3 regions of the Rahnella sp. BCC 1045 genome follow, and region 3 is predicted to be linked to each of the others. Evidence: riboswitches for the same ligand, from Rfam matches in the RefSeq annotation. Region 3 holds a riboswitch; each other region holds the start of a gene.
The links. A riboswitch is a leader RNA that binds a small molecule or an ion and turns the genes downstream of it on or off. The one in region 3 is predicted to bind thiamine pyrophosphate.

Region 1 (4,201 bases), on a different contig from region 3:
AAATAACGGCCCGCCTGACGCATCATCCAGACCGGTGTGATATCCACAGGCTGGCGTAACAGGGCGCGCAGGTAGCGGTCATTTTTCAACTCATTCATTCTGTCTTTTTCCTTCAATATTCGGGCCGCCCGAAAATAATCTGGCGGCATTCTAGCATGCAACACTCCTGCTACACGTCGTCTTCATCTCTTTCTGCGCGGCACAGCGCAACCGTATCTTCAATCAGCCGGCGGGCGATGGTCCCCGGTGGCGGCAACTGTGGCAGTTGATCAAAGCGATACCAGCCTGCGTTGAGCAGCTCTTTCGGATCATGCACGATGTCACCGCTGTCGTAGTCGGCCATAAACGCCATCATCAGCGAATTAGGGAAAGGCCACGGCTGGGAACTGACGTAACGGACATTCTTCACGCAGATATTGCTCTCTTCCATGACTTCACGCGCCACAGTTTCTTCGAGAGTTTCCCCGACTTCCACGAAGCCAGCCAGAACCGTATGAATGCCATTGCGGTGGCGGACATGCTGCGCCAGCAAAATCTCATCACCGCGGCGAATGGCGACAATAATGCAGGGCGCAATTTGAGGGTAATAGCGTTCACGGCAATGCCCGCACAGCGCGGCCCATTCGGTTTTACTGACGTGCATCTCGTGGCCGCAATAGCCGCAGAACTTGTGCGAACGGTAAAATTCCGACAGCTGCACGCCGCGCCCGACCAGCTGGAATAGCCCGCGATCCTGATCGAGCATCTGCCGTGCAGATACCATGTGATTGTGCATCGCCTGACGTACCATCCACACCGGTTCGCCCTGCCATTCACCAATCTGACGCGCGATTTTGCCCGTCAGAGAAAATTGCGCAGCGCTGCCATTCGGCAGTTCACCTTCGGGCAGCCACAGCTTGCCCTCATAGCTGATTACCCACCAGCCGGTATGTTCTTCTGTGATCTGTAATTCCATAATTGTTGTTGCATAACCTCGACGAGACTGACAATCTGGGGTTGATATTTACATATTAGTAACCTTTGGTTACTTTTTTCTCGCTCACGGAGTCAACCATGCTAAATCGTCTGGAAAGACTGACCCAACGCGTTGGTGGCAGTAATGAGTTAGTGGATCAATGGCTGCACGCGCGTAAAGAATTGCTGGTGTCTTACTGCACACTGGTCGGCCTGAAACCCAATAAAGAAAAACATACACCGCTGAATGAAAAAGCGCTGGACAACTTTTGCCATAACCTGGTGGATTACCTTTCTGCCGGTCATTTCCATCTTTATCAACGGGTCATCGATGAAGTGGAAGGTGCAGAGATAAAATTACAGGCTGCGAAAATATACCCTGCACTCGAGCTCAATACTGAAGCTATCATGGCTTTCCATGACAGTTACACCGAAAATGATATTGATGATGACAATGCTTTCGCATTTCATTATGCATTATCCGATGTGGGTGAAGCATTGGATGCGCGTTTTCAGCTTGAGGATCAACTGATCATTCTGGCCTTTGATCCGGAAAGTCGCAAAGAATTGCCTTCTGCAAACGAAGAGCATCTTGCCAGACCCGCGTAACGTGTTACTTCTGCACAACACGTTGCCACAATAAAAACCCTGCTCAGGGTTGTAGTTTTTACAACGGCCTCCTATATTGAGGCTTCTTGTCGGAGTGCCTCGTGCAAAATTTCCTCGCGGAGATGATGCCAGGCTGAGACCGTTAATTCGGGATCCGCGGAACCTGATCGGGTTAGTACCCGCGAAGGGAACAAGAGTAATGTTATGCGTTTAGCGCGATTTGGCATCAGCCTGCAAACGGCCGCCAGCGTTCAACCGCCCATTTTTACTCCTGCCGTAAACCTCCAGACAAGCAATTTTCCATTACGTTCTGTCACGCTTTTTGGCGTGAAAACAACACAAGGAATTTGCTATGTCGAGTACCCAGAAACCCGTTACATCCGAAAAAAAGCCCGCTAACCGCCGTGAACAACGCGCACAGGCACAGTCATTTATCGACAGCTTGCAGGGCGAAGCCTTTCCCAATTCCCGACGTATCTATCTTCAGGGCGACAACGCCGGTATTCGTGTCCCTATGCGTGAAATCCAGCTCAGCCCGACGCTGGTCGGCGGCGGAAAAGACAACCCGCAGTTTGAAGAAAACGAAGCGATTCCGGTTTATGACACCGCCGGACCGTATGGCGACCCGTCTGCGACCATCGACGTGCATACCGGTCTTGAAAAATTGCGTGCCCGCTGGATAACCGGACGCGCCGATACCGAAGAACTTCCGCAAGTCAGCTCCGGTTTTACTCAGCAGCGCCTGGCCGACGAAGGGCTGGATCATTTACGCTTCGAACATCTTCCGCGCCCGCGAAAAGCCATTGCCGGTAAAAATGTCACACAGCTGCATTATGCGCGACGGGGCATGATTACCCCTGAGATGGAATTCATCGCTATTCGCGAAAACATGGGGCGTGAGCGGATCCGCGGAGAAGTCCTGCGCCAGCAACATCCCGGTGAAAGCTTCGGGGCGCACCTGCCCGCGAATATCACCGCCGACTTTGTTCGCCAGGAAGTGGCCGCCGGTCGCGCGATTATCCCCGCCAACATCAATCACCCGGAATCCGAGCCGATGATCATTGGCCGCAATTTTCTGGTGAAGGTGAACGCCAATATCGGCAACTCGGCGGTGACGTCATCCATCGAAGAAGAAGTTGAAAAACTGGTGTGGTCGACGCGCTGGGGCGCGGACACGGTGATGGATCTCTCCACCGGCCGCTATATCCATGAAACCCGTGAATGGATCCTGCGTAACAGCCCGGTGCCGATCGGTACGGTGCCGATTTATCAGGCGCTGGAAAAAGTGAATGGTGTGGCCGAAGACCTTAACTGGGAAATGTTCCGCGACACCCTGCTGGAGCAGGCGGAACAAGGTGTGGATTACTTCACCATTCACGCTGGCGTGTTGCTGCGTTATGTGCCGATGACCGCCAAACGTCTGACCGGTATTGTTTCGCGCGGTGGCTCAATCATGGCGAAATGGTGTCTGTCACATCATCGCGAAAGCTTCCTGTATGAAAATTTCCGGGAGATTTGCGAAATCTGCGCCGCTTACGATGTCTCGCTTTCTCTCGGTGACGGTCTGCGTCCCGGCTCGATTCAGGACGCCAACGACGAAGCGCAGTTTGCAGAATTGCACACGCTGGGCGAGCTGACGAAAATCGCCTGGGAATATGACGTGCAGGTGATGATTGAAGGGCCGGGGCATGTGCCGATGCAGATGATCCGCCGCAATATGACGGAAGAACTCGAGCAATGCCACGAAGCGCCGTTCTATACGCTCGGGCCGCTGACGACCGACATTGCGCCCGGTTATGACCACTTCACGTCCGGTATTGGCGCTGCGATGATTGGCTGGTTCGGTTGTGCCATGCTGTGTTACGTCACACCGAAAGAGCATCTCGGCCTGCCGAATAAAGAAGACGTTAAGCAGGGTCTGATTACCTACAAAATTGCAGCACATGCCGCCGATTTAGCCAAAGGCCATCCGGGTGCGCAAATCCGCGACAACGCCATGTCCAAAGCCCGTTTCGAATTCCGCTGGGAAGATCAGTTTAATCTGGCTCTGGACCCGGCCACTGCCCGCGCCTACCACGATGAAACGTTACCGCAGGAATCCGGCAAAGTCGCCCACTTCTGTTCGATGTGCGGCCCGAAATTCTGCTCAATGAAAATCACTCAGGAAGTTCGCGATTACGCCGCCGCGCTGGAAGCTAAAGCCCGGCCCATCGAACTCGTTGAATCCGGCATGGCACAAATGTCAGCTGAATTCCGTTCACGCGGCGGCGAGCTTTATCATCCTGCCACGGAGATCAACAAATGAATCAGTCAGCTCAGCCCTTCCCCGCCGTTCCTTTTCACCTTGGTTTATATCCGGTTGTCGATACGGTGGAATGGATCGCCCGTCTGCTCGATGCAGGCGTGAAAACGCTGCAGTTGCGGGTGAAAGATTTACCCGATGAAGACGTCGAACCGGTAATTATCGAGGCTATCGCGCTGGGAAAAAAATATCAGGCGCGGCTGTTCATCAACGATTACTGGCGTCTGGCGGTGAAGCATCATGCATATGGCGTGCATCTGGGTCAGGAAGATCTCGATACAGCCGATCTTGCGGCAATTCGTCAGGCCGGTCTGCGACTGGGCGTTTCCACGCATG
Region 2 (4,201 bases), on a different contig from region 3:
TTTGTACACCGGTCTGGCGCTTCAGCAGCAACGTGCCGAAGAACTGCTTGAACAGGATCGGATTGATCAGCTGGTACAACTGGTTGGCGATAAAAACATGGTGCGCCAGATGCTGTTATCCCAGCTGGGACGCAGCTTCCGTCAGGGCAAACATATTCTTCGCGTGCTGTACTATCGCCCGCTGTTTAATCTGCTGCCCGGCACCATGTTGCGCCGCTCAGAAACACACATCGCGCGACAGATTTTCAGCGGGCTGACGCGCATAAATGAGGAAAACGGGGAAGTAGAAGGCGATCTGGCCCATCACTGGCAGGAAATCTCTGCGCTGCACTGGCGGTTCTATCTGCGTCCGGCTATTCATTTTCATCATGGTCGTGAGCTGGAAATGGCCGATATTATTACCACCTTCGCTCGTCTCAAATCACACCGCTTATTCGGCAATATCGTCTCGGTGATCTCATTAACGCCAAACGTCATCGACATTCATCTGAACGCGCCCGACCACTGGCTGCCGTGGCTGTTCGGGAATATCCACGCGACAATCCTGCCACAAGAGTGGGAGTCGTTGCCCGATTTTGCCCGCCATCCGGTGGGAACCGGCCCGTATGCCGTGGTACGAAATCAGAAAACGCAGCTGCGGATCCGCGCGTTTGACGAATATTTTGGATTCCGGGCGCTGATCGATGAGGTCAATATCTGGGTTCTACCTGAACTCAGTGAGGAACTGGTGCATTCCGGCGTCCAGCTTCAGGCCGATGAATCCGGCAAAAGCGAGCTTGAAAGCCGCCTTGAGGAAGGTTGTTATTTCCTGCTTTTCGACCAGCGTTCGCCGGTCGGCCAAAACGCACAAACGCGCCAGTGGCTGTGCGATTTGTTCAATCCGATTGCGCTGCTCAACGCTGCCGAGCCGGTTTATCAGCGTTACTGGTCGCCGGCGTACGGCCTGTTGCCGCGCTGGCATCATAAAGCGCTGCTTCCCCACCCGCCCAAACCTGACGGTCTGACGCAGGTCACGCTGACGTTTTATAACGAGCACTCAGAACATCACGCTATCTGCAACGCGCTGCGTCCGCTGCTGGCGGCAGAAGGCATTGAGCTGGTGATCCAGATTGTCGATTATGCGGTGTGGTACCGCGGCGGCGTGAAAACCGATCTCTGGCTGGGTAGCGCCAACTTCACGTTGCCGCTGGAGTTTTCGCTGTTTGCCTCATTCTACGAACTGCCGCTGCTGGCGTATTGTTTCCCGCAAACGATGAATGAAGACGCCGCTTTATGGCACGCCGGAAAGCTTTCCATTGCCGACTGGAGCCAGAAGCAGATCGCCTGCCATCACATTCATCCGCTGTTTCATCACTGGCTGGTTTTACAAGGCCAGCGCAGTATGCGCGGCGTGCGGATGAACACCCTCGGCTGGTTCGACTTCAAATCTGCCTGGTTCGCGCCACCCGACAGCTAATCGGACTATCGCATTGCGCCGTTAATCTCTAGAATGACATCCGTTCTCAACGGGGTGCCCGAGTGACTTCTTTTGTATTGAAGAATGACCTCGATTTTTAAACGCCGCGAGCGCGTGTTCAGCGGGTGAAGTACAGCGCACAGAAAGCGGAGCGTACACAAAGTACGTGAGCATTTCGAGCACTGCACGACGCCCGATCAACACACGCGCAGCACGTTTAAAGATGGCTGAGACCTGATACCCGTCGAACCTGATCCGGTTAACCCCGGCGGAGGGATTTGAGACTGTGCGATGCTCACTCAAAATCCTTTGCCCCTTTTCTTTTTTGGAGCGCAAAGTTGAAAAAAATATTGTCCTGTCTGCTGTTACTTTCTGCACCTGCCTTTGCTGCAAAACCCGTTCTGACGGTATATACCTACGATTCCTTCTCTGCCGACTGGGGCCCCGGCCCGGCGATCAAAAAAGCCTTTGAGGCACAGTGCGGCTGCGAACTGAAATATGTCGCGCTGGAAGATGGCGTATCTTTGCTGAACCGTCTGCGGATGGAAGGCAAAAACACTAAAGCGGACGTAGTGCTCGGTCTGGATAACAACCTGTTGCAGGCCGCTGAGCAAACCGGCCTGTTTGCCAAAGCACCGAAAACTGATGCTCAACTGACGGTGCCGGGTGGCTGGAATAACACGACGTTTGTGCCTTACGACTACGGCTATTTCGCGTTCGTGTATGACAAAAACAAACTGAAAAACCCGCCAAAAAGCCTCGATGAGCTGATCAACAGCGACCAGAAATGGAAAGTGATTTACGAAGATCCGCGCACCAGCACGCCGGGTCTTGGCCTGATGCTGTGGATGCAAAAAGTCTATGGCGACAAAGCGCCTGAAGCGTGGCAAAAACTGGCGGCGAAAACCGTGACCGTCACCAAAGGCTGGAGCGAGGCTTACGGCCTGTTCCTCAAAGGCGAAAGCGATCTGGTGCTGAGCTACACCACTTCTCCGGCCTATCATATTGTTGAAGAGAAGAAAGATAATTATGCCGCCGCTGACTTCGCTGAAGGTCATTACATGCAGGTGGAAGTCGCGGGTCAGCTGGCCAGCAGCAAACAGCTGAAACTGGCTGAACAGTTCATGAAATTCGTCACTACTGAAGATTTCCAGAAAGTCATTCCGACCGGCAACTGGATGTATCCGGTGATCAGCACGCCACTGCCTGATGCCTTCAAACAGCTGACCGTACCGGCAAAATCCCTGCAATACAGCGCACAGGATGTAGCTTCTCACCGCGGCGAATGGATTCAGGCATGGCAGAACGCCGTCAGCCGTTGATCCCCCGCTGGCTGTGGCCGGGCGCGGTGGCGTCACTGGCGATGCTGCTGGTCGCCGCGCTGGCATTAGGCTCGTTGTGGCGTCATGCGCCACAAATAAGCGGCGTGTCTGCGTGGCAGGATCAGTATCTCTGGCACGTCATCCGTTTCACCTTCTGGCAGGCGCTGCTTTCGGCGCTCTGCTCGGTGCTGCCCGCTATTTTGCTGGCGCGCACCCTCTTCCGCCGCCGTTTCCCAGGTCGTCAGCTGTTATTACGATTGTGCGCGATGACGCTGGTATTGCCGGTTTTAGTCGCGGTGTTCGGCATTCTCAGCGTATACGGAAGACAGGGCTGGCTGGCGCAGATTTGCAACTGGCTGGGTGTGGATTACCGTTTTTCGCCGTACGGTTTACAGGGCATTTTGCTGGCGCACGTATTTTTCAATCTGCCGCTGGCAACCCGTCTTTTATTACAGGCGCTGGAAAATATCGCCATCGAACAGCGGCAGCTGGCTGCGCAGCTCGGGATGAATGCCTGGCAGCAATTCCGCTTTGTGGAATGGCCTGCGATCCGACGTCAGATTTTCCCCGCCGCTGCCCTGATATTCATGCTGTGTTTCGCGAGTTTCGCCACCGTGCTTTCACTGGGCGGCGGTCCGCAGGCGACCACCATTGAACTCGCCATTTATCAGGCACTGAGTTACGACTACGATTTAAGTCGCGCGGCCACGCTGGCGCTCATCCAGCTGTTTTGTTGTCTGACGCTGGTTCTGCTCAGCCAGAAACTCAGCCAGGCGCTGCCGGTCGGTCAGACCCATGCTCAGCGCTGGCGCAATCCGGACGATTCCCCGCTGCGCCGCATTACCGACGGCCTGCTGATTGTTCTGGCTTTACTGCTGATCCTGCCGCCGCTGCTGGCCGTGGTTTTCGATGGTATAAATCGCGCCGCCGTCAGCGTGCTGCAACAGCCCGCGCTGTGGCAGGCTTTATGGACGTCAGTCCGTATCGCGCTGGGCAGCGGATTATTGTGTGTGTTGCTGACGATGATGTTGCTGTGGAGCAGCCGCGAGCTGCGTTTACGCCAGAAAAATGGCTGGGCGCAGGCGATGGATCTCAGCGGAATGCTGATCCTCGCGATGCCGGGCATCGTGCTGGCGACCGGTTTTTTCCTGCTGCTCGGTGATACCACCGGATTGCCGCAAACCCCGTGGCCTTTGGTTATCATGACCAATGCGCTGATGGCGGTACCTTACGCATTAAAAGTGCTGGATAACCCGATGCGTGATGTGGCGGAGCGCTATAACCCGCTGTGTATTTCGCTCGATATGCGCGGCTGGCAGCGTCTGCGTTGGGTGGAAATGAGCGCGCTGAAACGCCCGATCGCACAGGCACTGGCATTTGCCTGTGTGCTGTCGCTGGGGGATTTCGGCGTGATTGCCTTATT
Region 3 (4,201 bases):
CACTTCACTGAGCCATACTGCCAGCGACTTTGCGGGAGTTCAATTTGGTTTATGGTACACGTGTGATTTAATCAACAAAAAATTGATATTTCAACATTCGGTTGATATTGTGTTTGCATCTAATGCAATCGCGGACTACAACACCCATGCCCAAAATTCCACCAGACGCCACAGCCGAAAGAGCACTCGTTCTGAAAACGCTCTTCGCCTCCGTGGAGGCTCTTGAGGCGGCCATCGGCAACAATACCGAAATCGTAGTTCATGACCTGGCAAATCCGTCGTCTTCCGTGCTGAAAATTGCCAATGGTCACGTTTCTGGCCGGGCGGTAGGGGATTCCATGTTCAGCGGCCCGGACGGTGATTTAGGATTCGCCGGTCTTCTCAACGCCCGGAATACGGCTTCTCCATCCTCAGAACCGCTGGTTATTGCGGATTACACAACAGTGACCGCGAAAGGAACAAAACTGAAAAGCGCCACGACGGTTTATCGCGACGCGGAGGGCGTCGCATTTGCCAGCCTGTGTATCAACGTTGATCTCAGTGAAGTTGAAATTGCGCATGCGGCGCTCGGGCGCCTGCTCAGACAGTATTCTTCAGAAAATACGCCGCAAAATTCCCAAACCGATCTCGGGTCCATGATGGAAGAAATCATTGATTCTTCCCTGTCTCAGTCGGGGCGAGCGGGTAAACCGATGAATAAAAAAGAGAAACTCGAAGCCGTCAGAGTTATGCAGGATCGCGGGATGTTTATCGTCAAAGGCGGCGTTGAAAAGGCGGCCAGCAAACTGGGCGTTACCCGCTACACCATCTACAACTATCTGGATGAAATTAAGAAATCCGGTGGCGATGAATAGTGGTCACTTATAGTGAGGAGTCTGAAATGGAAATATCAATTTATCAGGTCGATGCATTTGCATCGCAAAGTTTTAGTGGAAATCCGGCGGCCGTTTGCCCGTTGCCTCACTGGCTGGATGACAGCGTTTTAAGCAATATTGCCCGTGAAAATAATCTTTCCGAAACGGCTTTCTTCGTCAAAAACGGTGACCATTATGAGCTGCGCTGGTTCACGCCGGGCACCGAAGTGGATTTATGCGGTCATGCCAAGCTGGCGGCGGCGTGGGTGATAAGCCAGGCGCTGGGCGATAAATCCGCATCGCTGCGGTTTTCTACCCGCAGCGGAGATTTATGGGTGACCTGCCAGGATGAGGTTTTCCACATGGATTTCCCGCTGAAATCTCCGGTGTCTTTCACGCTGCCAGACGGACTCACTCAGGCACTTGGGCTGACAGCACCGATCACCGCGGTGCTTAAAACCGATGATATTATCATTGTGATTGAAGATGCTGCCGCACTGGAAGCCCTCGCGCCGGATTTCGCAGCGCTCAATGCTTTTGATACCCGTGGCGTGGTGGTCACCGCTGCGGGCGATAATTTTGATTTTGTCTCCCGCTGGTTCGGGCCTCGCGTGGCGGTGAATGAAGATCCGGTAACCGGTTCAGCCCACACCTCGCTGGCACCGTATTGGTCGAAACGTCTGAATAAAACGCAGATGAACGCCCGGCAGGGCGGTGCGCGTAAAGGCGAACTGCAATGTGAAATGAGCGGAAATGATCGGGTGATTATCAGCGGCAAAGCGGCGCTGTATATGCGAGGTACTATTTATCTTAATTAAAATCTATCGCTTAAGTCCTCTCAATTAATTTATTTCCAATAGCTAAGTTGTTTATATGACAGAGAAAAACAAACCGGTGGATCCCCGTGATTCACGGATAGTTTATATCACGCTGGCGGCTGTCTTAATTTTCTACGGCATGTTGCTGATATCAAACTTCTGATTTTACGTCTGAATCGAGGAATTCATTATGCTCACAGGGACCTTACCTTTTCCCAAAGTCCGTAAAAGCGGCAATCTTTATTTTGTTTCCGGCGAAGTACCGATTACCGCGGAAGGCACAACGCCCGCCGGAATTGAAGCGCAGACCCATTTGGTATTTTCGAAAATAGCCGGATCGCTTAAAGAATATAACCTGACACTCGATGATGCTGTTTCCGTGAATGTTTACCTGACCGATAAGAAAGATTTCAAAGCCTTTAACGAGGCGTATGTAAAACATTTCAACGCGCCATATCCTGCCCGGACAACAGTTTGCGTGGAACTTCTGGTCGATGTTTTACTGGAAATTAACCTTATTGCGTCGGCGGCGAAATAACACGCTGTACGAAAAATCCTGATTGACCTTCTCAGGCTCGCCACCAATAATGCTTCCTTGACTCGGGGTGCCGCTCTTGCAAAAGAACGGCTGAGATTTTACCCGTATTACCTGATCTGGATTATGCCAGCGTAGGGAAGTCAGGTATCTCTCCCGATACCGCCTTCTTTAGCGCCGGTGGGGAGAACTATGAATACCCGACCTTCCGTGTTTCCCGGCGCAACATCCGCCGCTTCTTTACGACAACTTCGTGCCTCCGCGCCGCTGGTTCACTGCCTGACCAATGACGTGGTGCAATCCTTTACGGCCAATGTTCTGCTGGCGCTCGGTGCCTCACCGGCAATGGTGACTGACCCGGCCGAAGCCGCGCAGTTCAGCGCGGTGGCCGATGCCTTACTGGTGAATGTCGGCACGCTGACCCGTCCTCATGCTGAGGCGATGCTGGCAGCGATTCACGCAGCAAATCAGGCCGGAAAACCCTGGGTGCTGGATCCGGTTGCCGTCGGCGGCCTGAGCTGGCGCACGGAGTTTTGCCTTGAACTCATCAAACTTACACCCGCCGCCATCCGCGGAAACGCCTCTGAAATCCGTGCGCTTAGCGGCCTGAGTGCGTCCGGGCGTGGCGTAGACAGCGGCGATGATTCGCTGTCTGCCTTACCGGCTGCACAGCAACTGGCGCTGGAAACCGGCGCGGTGGTGGCTGTCACCGGTGAAACTGATTACGTCACCGACGGCGAACGCAGCTGGTCTGTTCCCGGCGGACATCTGATGATGACCCGCATCGTCGGCACCGGCTGTTCGTTATCAGCGGTTGTTGCGGCGTTTGCCGCATTGCCCGGCAAACGTCTGGATAACGTTGCCGCGGCATGTCGCGTCATGTCTTGTGCCGGTGAGCGTGCCTGCGCAGTGGTGAAAGGGCCGGGCAGCTTCACGCCAGAGTTTCTCGATAACCTGTATTTGATGCGCGAAGAGTGGCTGAACGGGGAAAAAATCGGATGAGAAGAGTCAATGCCCTGACCATAGCAGGTACTGACCCGAGCGGCGGCGCGGGGATCCAGGCAGATCTCAAAACCTTCTCGGCGCTCGGCGCGTATGGCACGAGCGTTATCACGGCGCTGGTGGCGCAAAATACCCGTGGCGTGCAGTCTGTTTACAACATTGAGCCGGATTTCGTGGCCGCGCAGCTCGATTCCGTACTCAGCGACGTGCGAATCGACAGCACTAAAATCGGCATGCTGGCGAACAGCCAGATTGTTGAAGCGGTCGCTGAAAGGCTTAAGTATTATCAGCCGCCTTTTGTGGTGCTTGATACCGTCATGCTGGCGAAAAGTGGCGATCCGCTGCTGTTGCCGGAGGCCGTTGATGCCGTGCGCCGTTTGCTGATTCCGCAGGTTTCAATTATTACCCCCAATCTGCCGGAAGCCGCTGCGTTACTGGAATGCCCGGTGGCGCTGACTGAAGCAGAAATGCGTGAACAGGGCGAAGCGTTACTGGCGATGGGATGTGAGGCGGTGCTGATGAAAGGCGGTCATCTGAGTGATGAAGAAAGCCCGGACTGGTTGTTTATGACCGGTTCACGCGAGCGGTTTACCGCACCGCGCGTGAATACCCGGCACACGCACGGAACGGGGTGTACATTATCGGCCGCGCTGGCGGCACTGCGACCGCGGCATAACAACTGGGCCGATACCGTACGCGAAGCAAAAGATTATCTCCAGCAGGCACTGATGCAGGCCGACTCACTGGAAGTCGGCCACGGCATCGGGCCTGTGCATCATTTCCACCGCTGGTGGTAAACCGCTCAGGCGCGGCGCTGGGTTTCGCTCAGCGCCTCTTCTGCCTGGTGATACATCGTCAGCGCCTGTTGCAGATGCACGGCGTCAAACGGGTTTAGCGGGTAGAATTTCGCTTCTTTGCGCGGTCGCAGCATTACACGGATCTTCGTGGCTGAAACACGCTCAAACCGGTAGCTGGCAATATCCTGATTTTCC

Region 1: it holds a riboswitch for thiamine pyrophosphate, as region 3 does, so the genes downstream of both, thiC (phosphomethylpyrimidine synthase ThiC) here and thiM (hydroxyethylthiazole kinase) in region 3, are expected to answer to the same signal.
Region 2: it holds a riboswitch for thiamine pyrophosphate, as region 3 does, so the genes downstream of both, thiB (thiamine ABC transporter substrate binding subunit) here and thiM (hydroxyethylthiazole kinase) in region 3, are expected to answer to the same signal.

What each region holds. Positions count from the first base shown of each region.
Region 1 is NZ_JAFMOZ010000097.1:22,074-26,274, reverse strand. Features, by position in the region: gene hemE (uroporphyrinogen decarboxylase) at 1-98, opposite strand, end outside; gene nudC (NAD(+) diphosphatase) at 170-955, opposite strand; gene rsd (sigma D regulator) at 1,054-1,563, shown strand; TPP riboswitch at 1,644-1,770, shown strand; gene thiC (phosphomethylpyrimidine synthase ThiC) at 1,916-3,868, shown strand; gene thiE (thiamine phosphate synthase) at 3,865-4,201, shown strand, end outside.
Region 2 is NZ_JAFMOZ010000140.1:67,952-72,152, forward strand. Features, by position in the region: gene sgrR (HTH-type transcriptional regulator SgrR) at 1-1,456, shown strand, start outside; TPP riboswitch at 1,497-1,751, shown strand; gene thiB (thiamine ABC transporter substrate binding subunit) at 1,795-2,778, shown strand; gene thiP (thiamine/thiamine pyrophosphate ABC transporter permease ThiP) at 2,754-4,201, shown strand, end outside.
Region 3 is NZ_JAFMOZ010000133.1:91,696-95,896, forward strand. Features, by position in the region: gene J1782_RS16690 (transcriptional regulator) at 147-854, shown strand; gene J1782_RS16695 (PhzF family phenazine biosynthesis protein) at 881-1,672, shown strand; gene J1782_RS16700 (RidA family protein) at 1,863-2,210, shown strand; TPP riboswitch at 2,264-2,365, shown strand; gene thiM (hydroxyethylthiazole kinase) at 2,400-3,209, shown strand; gene thiD (bifunctional hydroxymethylpyrimidine kinase/phosphomethylpyrimidine kinase) at 3,206-4,006, shown strand; gene J1782_RS16715 (hypothetical protein) at 4,012-4,201, opposite strand, start outside.